Regions from separate parts of the Lactobacillus sp. ESL0681 genome, predicted to be linked through region 1. Evidence: predicted binding sites of a transcription regulator. Region 1 holds the regulator's gene; each other region holds the start of a gene.
What was found. The regulator HrcA, encoded in region 1, represses chaperone genes, less so after heat shock. The targets are predictions, from matches to a motif close to TTAGCACTCNNNNNNNNNGAGTGCTAA.
Positions count from the first base shown of each region.

Region 2: OZX59_RS00360 (ATP-dependent Clp protease ATP-binding subunit) is a predicted target of HrcA. The motif match lies at 3,613-3,639, and genes of this name have one in related genera.
Region 3: OZX59_RS04355 (Hsp20/alpha crystallin family protein) is a predicted target of HrcA. The motif match lies at 4,854-4,880, and genes of this name have one in related genera.

Region 1 covers NZ_CP113943.1:485,615-492,616, reverse strand. The annotation lists gene OZX59_RS02460 (Rib/alpha-like domain-containing protein) at 1-4,707, shown strand, start outside; gene hrcA (heat-inducible transcriptional repressor HrcA) at 4,882-5,931, shown strand; gene grpE (nucleotide exchange factor GrpE) at 5,944-6,543, shown strand; gene dnaK (molecular chaperone DnaK) at 6,562-7,002, shown strand, end outside.
Region 2 covers NZ_CP113943.1:54,385-61,386, forward strand. The annotation lists gene OZX59_RS00350 (peptide chain release factor 3) at 1-933, shown strand, start outside; gene OZX59_RS00355 (DUF1827 family protein) at 963-1,244, opposite strand; gene OZX59_RS00360 (ATP-dependent Clp protease ATP-binding subunit) at 1,368-3,569, opposite strand; gene OZX59_RS00365 (hypothetical protein) at 3,738-3,911, shown strand; gene OZX59_RS00370 (phosphocarrier protein HPr) at 4,030-4,296, shown strand; gene ptsP (phosphoenolpyruvate--protein phosphotransferase) at 4,296-6,029, shown strand; gene spxA (transcriptional regulator SpxA) at 6,225-6,623, shown strand; gene OZX59_RS00385 (adaptor protein MecA) at 6,730-7,002, shown strand, end outside.
Region 3 covers NZ_CP113943.1:896,876-903,877, forward strand. The annotation lists gene OZX59_RS04320 (SOS response-associated peptidase family protein) at 1-50, shown strand, start outside; tRNA gene OZX59_RS04325 (tRNA-Gly) at 100-170, shown strand; gene OZX59_RS04330 (type II CAAX endopeptidase family protein) at 291-956, opposite strand; gene OZX59_RS04335 (hypothetical protein) at 1,019-1,399, opposite strand; gene OZX59_RS04340 (nucleotidyltransferase) at 1,392-2,705, opposite strand; gene OZX59_RS04345 (MFS transporter) at 2,838-4,187, opposite strand; gene greA (transcription elongation factor GreA) at 4,339-4,800, opposite strand; gene OZX59_RS04355 (Hsp20/alpha crystallin family protein) at 4,979-5,401, shown strand; gene OZX59_RS04360 (C1 family peptidase) at 5,502-6,818, shown strand; gene OZX59_RS04365 (nucleoside hydrolase) at 6,876-7,002, opposite strand, start outside.

The DNA of each region.
Region 1 (7,002 bases):
TCTGATCAAAAGCAATGGAAGAGTTTCTTAAATGGAGATTCGGATAATGTAACCCAAATTGATTGGGCTGATCAAACAGCTGGCAACGAAGTAGTTGACAGTATCGGTCAGGATAAAACCGCTACTCTAAGAGTTACCTTCCATGATGGTTCGACAGCGCAGGTACCTGGTGTCAAGTTTGATGTAGTTGGTGCGCAAAAGGCAGCTGGGGATGCGACTAAAACGCCAGTTGGCACAGTGCCAACGACAGCGCAAGCTGAAGAAGCCGTTGAGTTTACGTCGCCTCTCGCTGATGCTGGTTACGAAGCCGATTATGCTTGGGCAAAGGATGCGCAAGGAACCCCGATGACCAGTGATTATACGAGGTTTTCTGGAACAGGTAATGCGGGTCAACAAACCAAAGACGCATGGGTATTGGTAACCTATTATGCTAAAGGCAAGGAGCATACGCCAGAAAATGTCGTTGCCAAGCAAGCGGTTCCGGTTGATTTAACCTTAACCAAAAAGCAGAGCAACCTTTATCATGATGACTTAGCCGGGTCTGGTGCTAATGGTCAGGGAACCAGTGTAGCTAAAGGCACTGAGTTAACTGATGAGCAGGCAAAAGCGGCAATCTTTTCAGCAGAAGAATTACCAGAAGGCACTACTTATACTTGGGGAACAACGGCAGATACAACTACAACTGGTAACAAGGAAGCTACGGTTAAAGTTACTTATCCCGATGGTACTTCTGAATTAGTTCCAGTCTTAGTTAATGTGTATGATACTGCTGAAAAAGCAACTCCAGTTGGGCAACTGACTACTGCTGAACAAAATGGTGCTGCACCAGATGCCAAAACCGCAATTGCTAATGCTGAAAAATCAATTACTGATAATAATAAGCAGATTGATAAATTACCAGCGGATGCCCAATATGAGTGGCTTTATGAACCTGATCTGTCTCAATCTGGTATTACGGTTGATGCCGTAAAAATAACTTATGCGGATGGCTCTGTCGATACAGTAGTAGTACCGATTCAGGTTGGTGATGGCAAGATTACAGGTGAACATGATCCAAAAGGAAAGTTGCTAAACTTAAAATACACGTCAAATGGAGCAGCTACTGCTGATGATGCAGAAGCTGCAATTGCCAATGCAGATACAATGCCTAAGGGTAGCAGCTATGCTTGGAAGCAAGCACCGGTGGTTAATGATTTAAATCAATTAGGCCAGCAACCTGCGATTGTGACCGTAACTTATCCCGATAATTCAACTCAGGATGTTCCAGTTATTGTTAATGTCACTAGCAATGCTAAAGAAAACGTGCGGCCGCGTGCACAGAATATCTGTCTGGAACAGGGCAGCACTGTGCCAGAAGATGTAGCCCAAGCAGCGATTACTAATGTTGCTGATTTGCATAATGTAAAAAGTTATGAGGTTGAACAACAGATTTCGACTGATAAAAGTGGCGTAACTGCTAATGTTATTAAAGTTACTTATAACGATGGTTCTTATGAAGAGGTTCCAGTACAAGTAATTATTGATGCCAAAAATAGTGCGGATGATTCCAAGGCTGACAAGAGTCGGCCACATGTTAAAACTTTACGTGTTGGATTAGGCAGTAAGCCAGCTGCAAGAAAGATTATCGACAACTTCAATGATTTGCGTGGTAATCCGAAAGCTGAGTGGGTCGATCCTAATTTCCCTACGCAAGCAACCAAGACTCCGGGATTAAAACAATCACAAGTAAAATTGACTTATGACGATGGTTCCACTAAGATTGTGACTGGATATTTGCGGGTTATGCCTGATGGTGAAAAGCGAGTTAATACGGCTACTGGCAAGACCACGAATAAAAAAATCGGCGATGCAGTTACTGCAGCCGATATGGTCGATAATTTGCCAAAGGATGCAACTGCTAGTTTTGTGTCACCGATTAATATTGAAAATGGTGAGACGGTTGCTGCAGGAACATATCCAGAAATTATTAAGGTTAACTTCCATGATGGCTCAACTAAGCTCTTGACGGGTGTACTAACTGTTGACCGTAATGAAGCGGATCAAGATATTACGCAAACTACGCCAATTGTGCTGCATGTTGAATCAGGAACGTCAACGCAACCAGTTACTGAATTTACTGATCCAAGTACTTTTTTGGCAGATCCAGGTGCTGGCGATGTAGCAACGGTAGAATGGGCTGAAGGTGGTCAGCCAGAGGTTAGTCAGGCAAATGATCAGGCTACTGGTACCATTAAGCTTACCTTTAATGATGGTACTAGCAAGCAAGTGCCAGTTGAGGTGAAAGTTTTAGGTGCTAAAAAAGCAACTAAGCCAGTTCCAATTACGCAAAATGCGAAATTAGATCAGGCTCATGCTAAAGCTGCGCTGAATGCCGATGACGTTCATACTCTAGATGCCCAATATCCAGGAATCAAGTATAGTTGGGCTGCTAATGCCGATGGCACTGGCGCAGTTTCTATCAGCGAAGCTGGCGAGCAAAGTCCGTATGTAGTCATTACTTATCCAGATGGTACCAAACAAGTCGTGCAAGTTGATTTGAAAGTAAATGAAGCTGAAACTGATGGTGGTAAATATCATCCAGAAACTGGCACTGAGTCAATTACCATTCACAAGGCTGATAAGGGCAAAGTTGCAGTACCGGAATTTACTGATAGTAGTAAATTCAGTGGTCTTATTGAGATACCAAATTTGCCAGCTGGAACAACAGTTGCTGATTTGGTAACTGGTCTTGATTGGGTTGATGGTGCACCTGATGCGATTGGTGATAATAAAACAGCTAAAGTAATGGCGCACTTTGAAGACGGTTCAGCTAGTTATCCATTTAAGATTAAGGTCAATGTCATTGGAGCGCAAAGTGCTGACAAGTCGACGAAAATTGCCGTTAGCTCAAAGTTGACGACTGAGCAGGCAAAAGCTGCTCTAACACCAGAAAGTGTCGCAGAAATTGAAGCCAAGTATCCAGGAGTTACTTACGATTGGGCAAGCCAGCCTAATGGCACAGGGCGAATTAAGACTGGGCAAGAGGGTAGTCCGGATGCTTATGTCGTAGTCAATTATCCGGATCACACTCTTCAAACGGTTAAGGTAGATTTGCAGGTTGTTAGTCAGGCTGCTAGTTATGATAATGAGCTTAGCCTAGTAGATACTGCTGCAGTGACTATGCATGTTGCTAGTGACGAAGACGCCACAGTCCCAGTTAAGGAATTTACTGATTTAAACTGGATTAAGGATAATATCAAGCTTGATAATGAAGCAGATTCTAGCAAGAAAATTAAGAAAGTAATTTGGAAAACTGAAGCACCAGACATTTCGGCTAGTGATATCGGACAGCAAGTTCATGGTAGAATTAAGATTGTCTATAAAGATGGCAGTACCTCGACTAAGTCCTTATCGTTGCCAGTAAATGTTATAGGCGGTCAAGCACAAGCAGATCCGACAACGGTTGTAGTAGGCACTGATTTGACACCTGAGCAGGCACAGAATGCCTTAACAACAGAGAGTATAACAGCGATTAAGGCTAAATATCCAAAAGCTGAGTTTAGTTGGGCAGCACAGGCTGATGGTAGCGGTCAAGTTGATACTAGTAAGACAGGTGCTAAGACAGCCTATGTTGTAGTTGACTATGGGGATGGCACTAATCAGATAGTTGCGGTGCCGTTGACAGTAAATTCGAAGGATTCTGGTAGTTCAGTAGCTGGAACAACCGAAGTTACTCCAATTGGTGGAGTAATTGCAGTTGACAAGGATACCAATTTAAGCAACGACACGGATTATGCCCAACAGGCAATCAGCAATCATGCGCAATTGCCTGCTGGTACGACTTATAAGTGGGCGAAAGTTCCTGATACTTCACAAGTTGGGACAATTACTGGTACAGTAATTGTTACTAATCCAAATGGCGATGCAATTGCGGTTACGGTAACTCTTAATATTACGGCTAAGCAAAGCGAACAGGTGACGCTAAGGCATAACGCCTATCTTTATAATGCAAATGGGCAACGGATTAATGAATTGATCCTAAAAACTGGCTCAATTGTTAATACTTATGGCGTGAAGCAAATTGCTGACCGTGATTTCTATATCTTAAATAATAATTATTATCTGGCTACTGGCAATGTTCAAAGCGTGAAACGTAAATTAATTCACAATGCTTACACTTATAATGAGTTTGGTAAGAGACTAGGTAAGACTACCACCAAAAAAGGTAAGGTTCTAGCTACTTATGGTGAGCCAGTCAAAATTAGTGGTCAAAAATATTATATTGTCGGTGCTAATCGCTATGTTAAAGCAGCTAACTTTAAGAAAGCTAAGCATAATATTAAGCCAGCACAGCAGATAAAGGCTGATCCACAAAAAGATCAAATAATGCATAGTTCCTATTTATATGATGAAAAAGGACAGCGAGTAAATGAAGTAACATTAAAAGCAGGTTCACGGGTAAAGGTCGATAAGACTATCCATCGCGTCGGTGCGCGGAAGTTTTACCAGTTAGATAATGGTTATTACATTGCTAAACGTAATATTACTGGTGATGAAGTTGTTTTGAACCATAATGCTTATGTTTATAACAAGTATGGTAAGCGTGCTAATCAAAAGGTACTAAAACGCGGTTCAACCATTACGGTTTATGGTGATTGGGTTTCTCTTCAAGGTACGAGATATTGGATCATTGGTAAAGGCAGATATGTAAAGGCTGCTAATCTTTAGTTAGTTTAACTAATGCTAAAAATAGTTTGAGATTGCACTCAAACTATTTTTTTGCTTGCTAATTAAAAAAATTGGATTATTTTTAGCACTCGGCTTGACATTCTGCTAAAAGCTAGTATCATAATAATTGTTAGCACCAAAGATGTAAGAGTGCTAAAAGTGAGGGCGATATTTATGTTGACCGAACGTCAAGAATTAATTTTAAAAACAATCATCAATGATTTTACACAAACTCATGATCCAGTGGGTTCAAAAACCGTAATGAGTCAGTTGCCGATTAAGGTGTCAAGTGCTACTATTCGTAATGAAATGGCTGCGCTTGAAGAAAAGGGCTTAATCGAAAAGACTCATTCATCTAGTGGACGAATTCCGTCAACTGCAGGTTATCGTTATTATCTAGATAATTTGGTTGAACCATTGCAGTTGCCTGAGAATGTTTACCAGCATATTATGCAGCAGCTTGATCAACCATTTCATCAGGTTAATGAAATTGTGCAGGAAGCAGCTAAGATTTTGTCAGATTTGACCAATTATACCGCTTTTGCAGAAGGTCCCGAGAGTCGCAACGTAACTATTACGGGTTTCAGAATCGTACCACTATTTAATAGACAAATTATGGCAATTCTAGTTACCAGCGATGGTAATGTCCAAAATCAGGTCTATAACTTGCCACGTCACATTAGTGGTGATGAGATTGAGCGGGCTGTGCGTTTGCTCAATGACAAACTGGTAGGTAAGAGTTTAGATGAAGTGACACCTAGTTTACTTGCTAAGTCTTTAGGAAAGCATACCAGTAGTCAGCAAGCAAATGAACTGATTGCATTGGTTGAGGACGTTCTTAAGGATGCTGCAAGCGACCAAATGTATGTTGATGGACAGATTAACTTGTTGAGTAATAGCTCAGTTGGTGATGCATCGCATATCAGGTCGCTGTATGACCTAGTTGATCGTAACGACTTACTTTCTAGATTATTAGACACTTCTGATGATCGACAGCTTGGTGGTCGTTCAGTTCGTGTCAGGCTTGGATCTGAATTACCCGGTGATTTGTTAAAGGATTATAGTTTGTTAACTGCAGAATATAACGTTGGTTCGCATGGTAAAGGAATGATTGCTTTATTAGGTCCCACCAATATGCCATATTCTCAGGTGTTGGGATTGTTAGAATATTTTAGAAATGAATTAGCCAAGAAACTACTTGACTATTATGGTAGATTTCAATAAAGGAGGTTAGCTGTGAGCAAGGAAAAGTTTCCTAGTGAAGAGGATTTAAAACAAAAAGAAGCGACTACTGCTAAAAGCAAGTCGAAAGCTAAATCTGCAGCTAAAGCCGATTCTGAGGGTAAAAACTCAGATAAAAAAACCAATGCTACTGCTAAGGTAGAAAAACAGATTACAGATTTACAGGCGCAAAATAAAGAACTTGAAGATAAGTTTTTGCGTAGTCAAGCAGAAATGCAAAATATGCAGACGCGCTATAATAATGAACGGACGCAACTAATTAAGTATGAATCGCAATCGCTGGCTAAGGATGTTTTGCCAGCAGTTGATAATCTAGAGCGTGCTCTGGCTACGAAGGTAGATGATGACGCTTCTCAGCAGCTTAAAAAGGGAGTACAAATGACTTTGGATTCTCTAGTTAAAGCCTTAAAAGATCATGGTATTAGTGAGATTGAAGCTGAGAATAGCCCATTTGATCCGACGTTGCATCAAGCTGTTCAAACAGTTACAGCTGAAAACGATGATCAAAAAGATCATGTCGTGCAGGTTTTGCAAAAAGGATATCAATATAAAGACCGTACACTTAGACCAGCAATGGTTGTTGTTGCACAGTAATTGAAAGGAAGAATATAAATGTCAAAAGTTATTGGGATTGATTTAGGAACTACTAACTCTGCAGTTGCTGTTTTAGAAGGTAAAGAACCAAAGATTATAACTAATCCGGAAGGTAATCGGACTACACCATCAGTTGTTGCCTTTAAAGATGGTGAAACACAAGTCGGTGAAGTTGCCAAGCGTCAAGCGATTACTAATCCAAATACCATTTCCTCAATTAAGCGTCACATGGGTGAAGATGGCTACAAGGTTAAAATTGGTGATAAGGCTTATACTCCACAAGAAATTTCTGCAATGATTTTGCAATACATCAAAAAATTCTCTGAAGACTATTTAGGAGAAGAAGTTACTGAAGCAGTTGTTACTGTTCCTGCATACTTCAACGATGCACAACGTCAAGCTACTAAAGATGCTGGTAAAATTGCTGGTCTAGATGTTAAACGGATCATTAATGAACCA
Region 2 (7,002 bases), 430 kb from region 1:
CCTTTTAGTCAAAATCCGCAATATCAAGATACCTTGGATGAAATTGATTTAATTAAAGAGGCCGGAAATACTTTTGACGAAGCTAAAATTTTGGAGGGTGAACAAACGCCAGTATTTTTTGGTTCAGCCTTAACTAATTTTGGGGTAGAAACGTTCCTGCAGAGTTTCGTTGATTTGGCACCGGCACCAACTAGTCATACTGTCAATGATGATGAGCAATTAAAACCAGATAATTCAGAATTTTCCGGTTTTGTGTTTAAAATTCAAGCTAATATGAACCCTAATCATCGTGATCGAATTGCTTTTGTCAGAGTTGGCAGTGGTGAATTTAAAAAAGGACTTGATGTAACTTTAGCACGTACCAATAAGCCGATTCGCTTGAATAATGCTACCGAATTTATGTCGAGTGAACGTGTGCAAGTAACAAATGCTGTTGCAGGTGACATTGTTGGGTTATATGATACAGGAAACCTGCAAATTGGTGACAGTATCTATGCTGGTAAACATAAAATAGTTTATCCAGCATTACCTGAATTTACCCCTGAATTATTTGTCAGGGTAACTGCTAAAAATGTGATGAAGCAGAAGTCATTTCATAAAGGGATGACACAGCTAGTGCAAGAAGGAGCTATTCAGCTTTATCGCAACTATCAAACAGACGAATATATTTTAGGTGCAGTTGGTCAATTGCAATTTGAAGTTTTTAAATTCAGAATGCAAAATGAGTATAATTCAGAAGTTGAGATGAACAGTATTGGACATCGTATTGCACGCTGGATATCCCCTGAGCAGCTTGATCCAGCAATGTCGAATAGTCGTAACTTATTGGTTAAAGACCGCTATGATCAGCCTTTATTCTTGTTTGAAAATCAATTTGCAGAACGCTTCTTCCAAGACAAGTATCCGGAGGTTAAGCTAACTGAAAAATTATAATAAAAAAAGTTGGCTTTATGCCAACTTTTTTATTTATCAACGTGAAGTTCGATTTGCTGTTGCTTATCATCAACAGTGACAGAATATGAAGGATCTTGTTCCTTAATCAGTCGTTTGACAATAAAATCAATCTCATCTTTACGAATGCGTCTATCATGATTTTCAATGGCAATACCAATTGCTTTATCACTTTCGGTATAGACAACGGAAGTATTACCCAAAGAGAAAACTTTGACAAAGTTAGCATCGGTTGAATTGAGTTGACTATGAACTAGGTCTGTATAACTGTTGGTTACATCTATTAAATGCATGGATTTCACCCGTTTCTTCTTTGTAACTAATCTTAAATTTATTATAACGCTAATCTTGATTTTTTTCTTTAATAAAAAACATGATTATCACCATTTGGGACAATCATGTTAAAAACAAGCAATTTAGTTTGAGTTATTATCATCACTGTCAACTTTAGCAGTTGCCTCTTGGTCGTTAATCACAATTTCATTGTTATCAACGCTAGCAACTAGGTTGGTAGCTGTTGGGTGATCAAGCTTAAAGTCAGCGACCTTGTCTTCGATTTCTTCTTGAATTGTTCTACGCAAAGGTCGTGCACCCATTGCTGGGTTAAAGCCAAGTTCAACTAATTTTTTCTTAGCATCTTCAGTAACTTCTATATGTAGACCTTGATTTTTAACCATATTGTTAGTTTGGTCAAGCATTAAGTTAACAATCTTAACCAGATCATCCTTAGATAGTTCATTGAACTCAATAACATCGTCTAACCGGTTTAGGAATTCAGGTTTGAAGAATTGACTCATCGATTTTCTAGCAGAATCAGGTTCGTCAGTATTGTTTTCAGCTGTAAAGCCGACACTAGCATTTTTAATACCTTGTCCTGCATTCGAAGTCATAATAATAATCGTATCTTTAAATGAAACTGTTCGACCTTGTGAGTCGGTTAGGCGGCCGTCATCAAGAATTTGCAAAAAGATATTCATGACTGAAGGATCTGCTTTTTCAATTTCATCTAACAAAATTAAACTGTACGGATTATGACGAACTCGTTCGGTTAATTGACCAGCTTCTTCATAACCGACGTAGCCAGGAGCAGAACCAATTAGTTTCGAAACAGAATATGATTCCATATATTCAGACATATCAAAGCGAATCATTGCTTCTTCTGTACCAAACATTTGCTTAGCCAATTGTTTAGCCAGTTCAGTTTTACCAACTCCAGTTGGACCAACAAATAGGAAAGATCCAATTGGGCGACCTGATTCGTTAAAGCCGATTCGGTTTCTTCTAATAGCTCGAGCAACTTTGTCAACTGCTTGGTTTTGACCAATAACGTGTTTTTCAAGCGTTGGTGCCAAGTTTTGCAGTTGATTTTCTTCTTGCTTTTGTAGTTCGCCAACTGGGATACCAGTCTTTTCTTCTACAATTTTGTTCATGATTTTACTGGTAATTACTGGTGATTTATCAGGATCGACCTTTTGGTCTTGCATCTTGGTATATTTGTCGATTTGGTCACGATAATAAGCCGCTTTTTCGTAATCCTCGTTTTTAAGGGAGTCTTGCTTTAATTTTTGGGCTGCATCGATCCGTTCTTTAATTTTATCTTTATCAACAAACGGGATGGTAAGATTCATCCTAGAACCTGCCTCATCCAATAGGTCAATTGCCTTATCGGGTAGGAACCGGTCTTGGATATACCGTTGCGATAATTCAGCAGCTGCTTTAATGGCATCATCAGTATAGTGAACATGGTGATAGTCTTCGTAGCGCTTCTGAATCCCTTGTAAGATTTTAACTGTTTCTTCAACTGAAGGCTCTTTTACTTCAACTGGTTGGAATCGACGGGCTAAAGCAGAGTCTTTTTCAATATCCCGATATTCTTTAATTGTTGTTGCACCAACTAGTTGCAGTTCGCCCCGGGCCAAAGCAGGTTTAATAATATTACCTGCGTCCATGCCGCCTTCGGCATTGCCAGCACCGACAATTTCATGAATTTCGTCGATAAATAGAATAACATCGTCTTTACTTTGCAATTCTTTAATTAGTTGTTGCATTCTTTGTTCAAATTGTCCGCGAATCCCGGTTCCTTGAACTAACGAAACCACATTTAATGAAATGATTTGCTTGTCCTGCAATTTGGCTGGTACTGAGCCGTCAACAATCTGTTGAGCTAAACCTTCAACAACTGCCGTTTTACCAACTCCAGCCTCTCCAATTAAGACAGGATTATTTTTGGTTCTTCTATTTAAAATTTCAATCACTCGAGCGATTTCTTGATCGCGACCAATGACTGGGTCAATTTTACCTTTTTTAGCAAGATCAGTCAGATTTGTTCCGTATTGCTCAAGCAAAGAATTACCATTTGGTCCTTGACCTCCACCTTGGTTTAGTGGGCCTTGCGGGCCTTGGTTTAAATTGCCCCGTGAATTACCATTCATTGAGCCAAACAAATCTCCGAAATCACCAAAGAAATTACTATTTCCGTTTTCGTCCATATTAATATTTCCTTGTTGTTTTAAATCTTGATAACATTTTCCACATAAATTTATTTCTTGACTTTGACCATTTACCTTAGCAAACAGGTGAATGGAGGCTGGTCTTTTTTGACAGTTTTGACAAAGCACTGATAGTTACCGCCTTTCATTTTTGATTTACTAAATTATATAATTAGCACTCTAAACAGTCAAGTGCTAACTACTGAATTTTATTTTTGCTATATTAGGTAATGATGGTAAAATTAATTCTTCAGATAAATGTTAATTTGATTAAATTAATAAAGAGATGGTAAAGATTTGGATTATCAAAAAATTCTTGAACAATTGGTCCAAGGAGAGCTAGAGCAATACGAAGTTGAGCCTGATAAGGCGTTTGAATTTCAATCAGCACTAAGATCTTTTGGCAAGAGACAAAATATCAAGGGGCGGGCTTTAAGAGGTGGAAAAATTGTTTATACAGGTGTAAAGTAGAAAATTACGATGTAAACTGTTACAATTATGTTGTCTATTGTGCCAAAAAATGATAGGCTAATACACGAATAGGTAGTTACTACCAGTTTGATTTTTCAATTTAAAGGAGATAATTATAATGGAAAAACGCGATTTTCATGTTGTTGCAGATACAGGTATTCATGCTAGACCAGCTACCCTTTTGGTACAGGCTGCGTCAAAGTTTGGTTCAGATATCAATCTAGAATACAACGGCAAGTCAGTTAACTTGAAGTCAATCATGGGTGTTATGTCACTCGGCGTTGGTAAAAATGCTGATGTAACAATTACTTGTGACGGTGATGATGAAAAAGATGCAATTGCAGCTATTTCAGACACAATGAAAAAAGAGGGCCTAGCTGAATAATGACCAAGACTTTACAAGGAATTGCTGCCAGTGACGGAATTGCTGTCGCACCAGCTTATCTCTTGGTAGAACCGGATCTTTCATTTAAGAAAACTACTGTAACAGATGTAGATAGCGAATTAGCTCGTTACAACGAAGCAATTAAGGCTTCTACTACTGAAGTAGAAAAAATCCGTGATGCTGCTAAGAAGAGTATCGGTGAAGACGAAGCGCAGGTATTTGAAGCTCACTTGATGATTTTGAATGATCCTGAGTTTACTGGTGCGATTGAAACTGAAATCAAGGAACAAAAAGTCAATAGTGAAGCAGCTCTTGATGAAACTGCTCAAAAATTTATTGGTATTTTTGAGGCGATGACTGATAATGCTTATATGCAACAGCGTGCTGGTGATGTTCGTGATGTTTCTAAGCGGATTATGGCACATTTGCTGAATAAGGAATTGCCTAATCCTGCCACAATCGATCATGAAGTGATTGTCGTAGCTCATGACTTGACGCCAAGTGACACTGCACAGTTAAACAAAAAGTTTGTTAAAGGTTTTGTAACTGATATTGGTGGTCGGACTGCTCACTCCGCAATTATGGCACGTTCACTTGAATTGCCAGCTGTTGTTGGTACTGATTCAATCACTAAGGATATTCAAAGTGGTCAAACTTTGGCTGTTGATGGTCTAAGCGGTGATGTTATTATTGAACCAAGCTCTGAGCAAGTGGCAGATTACCAGCAAAAAGGTGAAGCATTTTCTAAACAAAAAGCTGAATGGGAAAAATTGAAGAATGAACCATCAGTTACTGCTGATGGTAAACAATTCACCATTGCAGCTAATATTGGTACACCTAACGATATGCAAGGTGTTAATGATAATGGAGCTGAAGCCGTTGGCTTGTACAGAACTGAATTTCTGTATATGGATTCAAAGGATTTCCCGACTGAAGACCAACAATTCGAGGCTTATAAAGAAGTTATCGAAGGTATGAACGGTAAGCAAGTTATTATTCGTACCATGGATATTGGTGGAGATAAGCACCTTGATTACTGGGACTTACCAGATGAAATGAACCCATTTTTGGGTGTTCGGGCAGTTAGATTATCATTGATGAATAAGGACATCTTCCGGACCCAATTGCGGGCACTCTTGCGAGCATCTGCATATGGTAAGTTAGGGATTATGTTCCCAATGATCGGTACTTTAGATGAATTACACCAAGCAAAAGCAATTTTGGCCGAAGAAAAGGACAAGTTGGTTAAGCAAGGTATCAAGGTAGGCGAAGACTTACAAGTAGGAATGATGATTGAAGTTCCTGCTGCTGCTGTTCTTGCTGATCAATTTGCTAAAGAAGTCGATTTCTTCTCAATCGGAACTAATGACCTCATTCAATATACAATGGCAGCTGATCGTGGTAATGATAATGTTTCATATCTATATCAACCAGCCAATCCAGCTGTTTTACGCTTAATTAAGCACACAATCGACGCAGCCCATGAAAATGGTATTTGGTGTGGTATGTGTGGTGAAGCTGCTGGTGACAGTATTATGTTCCCGATTTTGTTATCAATGGGACTTGATGAATATTCGATGAGTGCAACTTCAATTTTACGGATTAGAAGTTTGATGAAGAAAATCAATACTGAAGATATTAAGGATCTGGCTGATCAAGTCTGCAACGTTTCCCAAACTGCTGCAGAAAATGAAAAACTAGTTAATGACTTGATGAAGAAAATCAATCAATAACGTTGATCAAAGACACATTACATAATGTGTCTTTTTTCTTTAACCTTTTTTGGTAAAAAGTTCATAGATAATTCAATCTTTACACTTATTATGATATATAAATCGAAAAATAACGGTCATTACTTACAAAAGACAAGTAATATGCTATAATGAAATTAAGGTAAATGTAGCAATATTCAAAGGAGCGTGAAATATATGGTAAATTTATATATATCTCCGAGTTGTACCTCGTGTCGCAAGGCTAAGGCTTGGTTAAGGAAGCATGATATTCCTTTCAAAGAAAGAAATATCTTCTCAGAACCCCTTACTAAAGACGAATTGATTCAGATTCTACGGATGACGGAAAACGGCACCGAGGAAATTATTTCTACGCGTTCAAGAGCTTTTCAACAGCTAAAAGTTAATCTCGATGACTTATCTATTGACCAATTACTTGACTTGGTAGAGAAGAATCCAAGTTTATTACGACGTCCAATTATTATGGATGATCGTCGCTTGCAAGTTGGTTATAATGAAGATGAAATTCGTCGGTTCTTACCAAGAAAGGTTCGTCGCCTTGAACTAGAAGAAATGCAAAAGATTGCAGATCTGTAATGTTCAAGTTTATTAATAAAAAAGCGTTAGTTTTTTAGCTAACGCTTTTATTTTATTTCCAAAATAGGCTACAATAAAGAGAAGAAGTTGAGGGAGGCGATGCTTCGTGCAAGTTGAGCATATTGATGCAAACACTATTCGTGTTAGAATTAATAAAAGTGAATTAGCTAAGCGTGGACTTAAAGTATTAGATTTATTAGGTGATAAAAATAAAATTCAACAATTCTTTTATTCAATTTTAGAAGAAGTTGATACTGATCATTCATTTAGCGAAGATAATCCGGTCACTTTTCAGGTTATGCCAAATGATGGAGGTCTAGATTTATTAATTAGCAAGGTAAATAGGGAAAATAAGAATGACGAACTATCAAGTTTTCTT
Region 3 (7,002 bases), 410 kb from region 1:
ATCGCAGCACAACTCCATTAGCAGCTAGCAAATTACCTAACAGAAACTAAAATTTAGTCTTGGTTTTAACATTAAAACATGGTAAACTATTTTAGTAATGCGGGTATAGTTTAACGGTAGAATATTAGCTTCCCAAGCTGAAGATGCGGGTTCGATTCACGCTATCCGCTTATTAGTACTTAAATAGTAAAGTTGATCATAATTTCAGCTTTACTATTTTTTTGTTTAACTACTCAAAAAGGGTTTGCACAGCCAAGTTACTGGGCAAACCCTTTTAATATAATCTAATTTTACGTCATAATTAATAGAATAACACCGTTGACTACCGCCAAATAAATTGGCATCCAAATGGTCTGTGTATAAAGATACGACCACGCAAATAAACAGCCAAAAATCGCATTAACTACCAGTAGCGAAAACGAAAACTGCCAATTAAGTATACTAAACAACACTCCTGAAAAAATGATACCGCAAATTGCTACAACCATCGTATTACGCCTGAAAGCATAATTAAAAAGAAAGCCTGAGGTCAAAAATTCTTGCAAGATCGGCAAAATAATTCCGATAGCCACTAACAAAAACCAGTATGTCGTTACCGACTCATGCTTTAAATAAGCGGTTTGAAAATTGTATAGTTGCAATTTACCCGTAGCTTGTAAATAAGCCACGCTGATTCTTAGCGCCGTGACAACTAAGGTTAATCCAACGATCAAGCCGAAGTTTCCCAGCCAAGAAGCCGAGGCAAAATTATGGTCAAAATAGCGCTGCTCGCGATTAAAACGATAAATATAGAATAGTAAAATCATTAATGAAATTACTCCAAATAATATCAAATCCCAGATATGCAGCGGTGAATTCAAAGTTACTAATTTAACTACACCAGCAACCATTAAGTAACCGATGAAATAGACAATATACCTAAATAAATTGCCCTCTCTAGATCTTGGTGTATTCACAAAATTACCTCTATCTAATCATGTACCTTACAAGTCCCATATTATAGCAAAAAAAGGTCACTTTATGAAATATCAAACGATTTTTTCTGATCAATTTCAATATTATTAATATTGGTTAATGCCACTTTTTGCTCTGCAATGATGATCGACTCTTCATCATAACCTGTGACAAAACCGACCAAGTCCGCTGGTGGCTGCTTGTCCTCATTCAGCTCCTTAAGCTGCACACGTACTACTTTATGATTACTATATGCCTCTAATAACTTGCACCCAATATCCTCTAAGCTCATTGCTGGTTTTAACGAATTATGCACGGCATTGCGCCGCTTTTGCTGATTAATACTTAATGTATGGTCACTTAAAAAATATCCTTGCCACTTTTGCATCCCGCGATCATGATAATTTTTAAAGAAGGCTAAAACTATTTGGTCGAACTCACTCATAAGCATTGCCTCCACTATGTCCTCCGACCAGACCACTGCGTCTAATGGCCGTTGCTCCGTCTAGTAGACTAGAAGCCTTAACTAAGCTGGTAAAACCATATTTTTGACGTATTTGATCAACCGTTCTATTAAACTTGCGCTTTTTAAGTTGCTGTTCAGTTGGCTCTAGCAAACTCAATTGCTCACTCGTATCTGGAGTTAAATGGCTATAATTCACGCTTAAATTGCGCACAGCTTCATGATGCCAATTGGTACGAAAAAGTGCGATTAATTCTTGTACCAGCAAGTCGTTGTCATTAGTTGGAGTTATTTTATGCTGCACATTAAAACCTTGGTGCTTACCAGTTTGCTCATACTGGGCAAAACCTACCATTAAACTCACACAAGCAGTTTGCAAGCGGTGTGCACGAATTCTGGCAGCAACTTGTTCGCCAATTTCGCGAATCACTATTTCAATTTCGCGCTGAACTATATAATCCTTAGTTAAAACTTGTGAATTACCATAACTCTTTGTTTTAGAGACATATTTTTGACTGATAATACTCCGATCAACTCCCCAACTAAGTGCAAATAATTGCTCACCGATTACGCCAAATTCCTGCTTTAAAATAGCTGGATTCGCATGAGCGAGTTGATACATAGTATTAATTCCCAATCGCGACAAGCGCTTGGCTGTTGCCTTACCAATTCCCCATACATCTGTTAAATTAGTAATTCGCCAAATCGTATCTGGTACATCAATATAATGCCATGAGGCAATCATCGACTTACGATGTTTAGCCTCAAGATCCATCGCTAATTTTGCTAATAGTGGATTTTCACCGATGCCACATGTCGTATATAAACCTAGTTGCTCACGAATTTCTTGTTGAATCTGACGTGCAACTAGATATGGATCTTCACCAAACAAGCGCCAAGATTTAGTCATGTCAATCATCCCCTCATCAATCGAATAGACATGAATATCCTCTTGAGCTGCATATTTTTGAAAAACATCTAGTACTTGCATGCTACGCTTAATATATAAATTCATGTGCGGTTCAACTAACATGAGGTCTGGAGCCACACTTTTAGCTGGTAAGTCACGTACACGCATTACATTAGTCAAGCCATACTTCTGTTTGGCTAGTGGAGAGGCTGCCATAATTAATCCCGAACCAAACTTAGTATCCGGCTGATGCGAAACTACAGCAATCACAGCCTTCATTGGATTAAGTCCTAGCCGTAACGCCTCACAGCTAGCAAAAAAAGATTTATTATCAATCATAAAAATCACACGATGTGGCTCATAACGGTAATCATACATTTTAGTCGCCTCTTTTGATGACAAACGTTAGTTCGGATAACTAATCACTTCAATTATACAAACGTTCGTTCGAAAACGCAAGGGCAAAATAAAAAAACACAACCTGAACAAAAGTTGTGTTTTAATAATTGATTACTGTTTATCGGCAGCCAACTGGCGCATTTTACTTTCACTTTTAGCTGTATAAAGTAAGAAAACAATCGCTAATCCCGAAGCTGCATATAATACAGTGTTGCTTGCTATCCAGCCAAATTGATTAACTAAAATACCGATAACAGCTGTTGCTAGTGTTTCACCGAAGATATATTGGAAAAAGCCCATAAATCCAGTCGAAGCACCAACCGCAAACTTCGGAACGACTTCGTTTACCATCAGCCCGACTAGCGTTAATGGTGCATAGATTAGATTACCCATAATAATTAATGCAGTCAAAATTAAAGCATGGTTATTAGTGAAGAAATAAACTGTTAAACAAATTAACACTCCAACTACACAAGCAATTGAAACCTGAGCCCTACGTCCTTTTAGCCAATCGGAAATCGCACCAATAATAATTACGCCAGGTACCGAAGCTAATTCAAAAATTCCAATCACCCATTTAGCTTCACTAGGATCAAATCCCTTAGTCTGAACTAGATATGACGGAATCCAACTTTGGATGCCATAGCGTACTAAGTAAAGTGACATCGAAGTTAACGTTACTGCCCAGACCAGCTTATTCTTCAAAATATATTTAACAAAAATTTGTGTCACACTTAAGTCAGTTTTATCAGAGGTAGAAACTTGCCCATCATCTAATACTACCTTGTCACCTGTATAAGTTGAAATATCTGGCAAGCCAACCACAGCGGGACGATCAGCTCCTAAAACTAAGATTAGAATACAAATTACAAATGAAACTGCAGAAGCCGTATAGAAGACAGCAGACAGCGAGCCTGCAAATAAGAAAGTAGCAAGCTGCACAATTGCCACACAAATAAACGAACCAGCATTATGAGCAGACGACCAAATAGAATACATGGTACCACGTGTTCTTGGTCCCCACCATAACTGGATCATGCGCTGACAAGCCGCTGCTCCCATTCCTTGAGTAACCGCAATCAGTAGCATTAAAAACATCATTATATATAAATTATGCGTTGAACCCAAAAAGATATTCAAAAATGCTGATAACAATAATCCAACCATTAAATAACGGTTAGAGTCGCACTTATCAACTAGTGCTCCCATAAATAACTTGGCAATCCCATAGCCAATGCCAAAACATGAAAGTACCAAACCGATATCGGCAGTGGAAAAATGATAAGCCTTCATAATATCGTTTTGTTCAGTAGTAAAAACGAGTCGGATAATATAATAGCCAATGTACCCAATACAGGTAGCTAGCAACACACCAAACTGCCGCCACTTATACGTGCTAGCGACTTTATCTTTTGGAACTAATTTTTTGGAATCTGGTTGAATCAACATGAACTTGAACATTTTTATTTCCTCCATTATCATCCTATGATAGCACTTTCAAAGAAGATAAAAAATATCATTTAGTAATTATCTTAAGCAGATTTACGGATTCATCAGCAAATCTGCTTACACTTGCAGATACCATAAATTTATGTAGGTTGTTCACAAGGGGTCATTCAACCGCCAAAATCGTAACCTCATAACTACCAGCCGGAGCCTCCACGGTAACAGTAGACGGAGCCGATTGTTTCATAACAGCCTGCCCCAGTGGTGAATCAAAAGCAATTTTATTTTCAGCTAAATCTGCTTCCATCCGGCCAACAAGTTGATATTGTTCAGACTCTGATTCATCTTCAAACTTTAGAGTGACTAAATTTCCTAGGTCTACTTGACCATTTTGTTTAGGCTCAATTACTTCGGCATAACGCAATTGCTTATCTAAATACCGTAATCGACTTTGCAAATGTCCCAAATCACGCTTGGCTTCAGTGTACTCAGTATTTTCTGACAGGTCTCCTAAACTTCGCGCCTCTTGTAAAATTTTTATTCGTCGTGGACGATCTTTTTTTAGCTGCTTAATTTCAGCTTCTATTTTATGATAGCCTTCTGGTGTCATCTTTTGATAATAAACCAACTAGTTACTCCTTTGCCATTCACACAAGTTGTCCACAGGGCAGCTTGCAATTTTTAGCACTCAAAGCAATTAAGTGCTAATTGCTTTATTTTTTCTAAGTCACCTTCTATAATAATCAGTGTAAAGCAGAAATGAAAGTTTCTACTTACAAAACAGTTTTGAAAGGAAGTTTTTTATTATGAGTAATGATATGATGAATCATCGTGGTGACATTTTCGATGCAATGAACGACTGGTTCGACCTTCCACGAAAATTCTGGGATAACAATAGCGGTCGCAATTTAATGCAGGCTGACGTTGCTGAAACTAAAGACAACTATGTGGTCAAAGTGGATTTACCAGGAATGGATAAAAGTGAGCTTAAACTTAATTACCAAAATGACACTTTAAGCATAGCTGGAACCAGAACTTTCAACCAAGAAACCACTAATCAGAAGAATTTAATCCATCGCGAAAGAAGCATGGGACATATTTCACGCAGTTTTAGATTACCTAATGTTGAAGCTAGTCAAATTCATGCTAAGTATCAAGATGGTGTTCTAACTGTTACTTTACCTAAACGAGTAGCTAGCGAGCAAGATAGCTCAATCAATATTGACTAAATTTTTATAACTAAATAAGCTTTAACCGAGTTCTCCAATTGAACTCGGTTTCTTTTTGCCTTAAAATAAAAGGTAATTCTAAAATTCAAAGGAGACTATCATGGGACATAAACTAACTCAACAAGAAGTGGAAAAGTTTTCCGCTAATTTTAACGAAAATCCGCAAAATCAGGTTGTTGCACGTGCTACACAAAAAAACGGCGTTATGAATGCCGCCTATAATGATCGCGTTCAATCAGAACTAACTCGGGTTTTTTCCACCGAATTAGACACCCAAAATGTGACTAACCAGCGCCAATCCGGTCGTTGCTGGGAGTTCGCTACTTTAAATATTTTACGGCATAACTTTGGCGAGAAATATCATGTCAAGAACTTTACTTTTTCACAAAGCTATAACTTTTTCTGGGATAAAATCGAAAGAGCAAATATTTTTTATGACAACATCATCAACACAGCAGACCAAGAACTAGACAGCCGCGAAGTTAAAGCATACTTAGCAGACGCTGGTGAAGATGGTGGTCAATTCCATATGGCCGCTGCTTTAGTCGCTAAATACGGAATAGTGCCAACATATGCCATGCCCGAAAACTTCAACACTAACAATACTGCCGGTTTTGCTAAAGCATTAGGCGACAAATTACGTAAAGACGCCTTGGTTTTACGTAAATTAGCCCAGGCAAATAAAACCGAAGACTTAGAACAAGCTCGTGAAGAGTTTTTGAGTGAAGTTTACCAAATGACTGCTATTGCAGTTGGTGAACCACCTAAGAAATTTGACTTGGAGTATCGTGATGATGACAAAAAATATCACTTAGATAAAGATTTAACACCAATAGAATTTTTAAATAAATATCTAGGTGACGTTGACTTTGACGATTATGTTGTCCTAACTAATGCGCCTGATCATGAATATAATAAATTATATGGTCTGCCATTCGAAGATAATGTTGCTGGTTCATACCGAATTAAGTTTTTAAATGTACCGATGGATTATCTAGAAACTGCCGCAGTTAGTCAGCTAAAAGATGGCGAGGCTGTTTGGTTCAGTAACGATGTCGGTGAGCAGAGTGACCGTAAAACCGGCTATCTTGACACTAATCTTTATCAATTTAATGACCTCTTTGGAGTTGACCTAAAGATGTCTAAGGCAGATCAATTACGTACTGGTTCAGCTGCCTCAACTCATGCGATGACTTTAGTTGGTGTTGATGAAGACCACGGCCATATTCGGCAATGGAAAGTTGAAAATTCCTGGGGTGAGAAAAACGGTGACAAAGGCTTTTTCGTAATGTCCAATGATTGGTTTAAGCAATACACTTATGAAGTCGTTGTCCACAAGAAATACCTAACAGCTGAGCAAGTTGCATTGGCTGAAGGCCCAACCTACGACTTACCTGTTTGGGACTCATTAGCATAATTATCAATAAAAAAATTCTGACAGCTAAATTGCTAGTCAGAATTTTTTTATTGGTAATTATTTAGTTTGTTCTAAAAGTTCATCCCACTTGTGGAAAAATAATTCTTTATTTGCCTTAGTTACCAAGGTTATCTCTTTACCAGCTGGATCCTCTACCAGCCTACCTTGGGCAATTCCTGAAGTA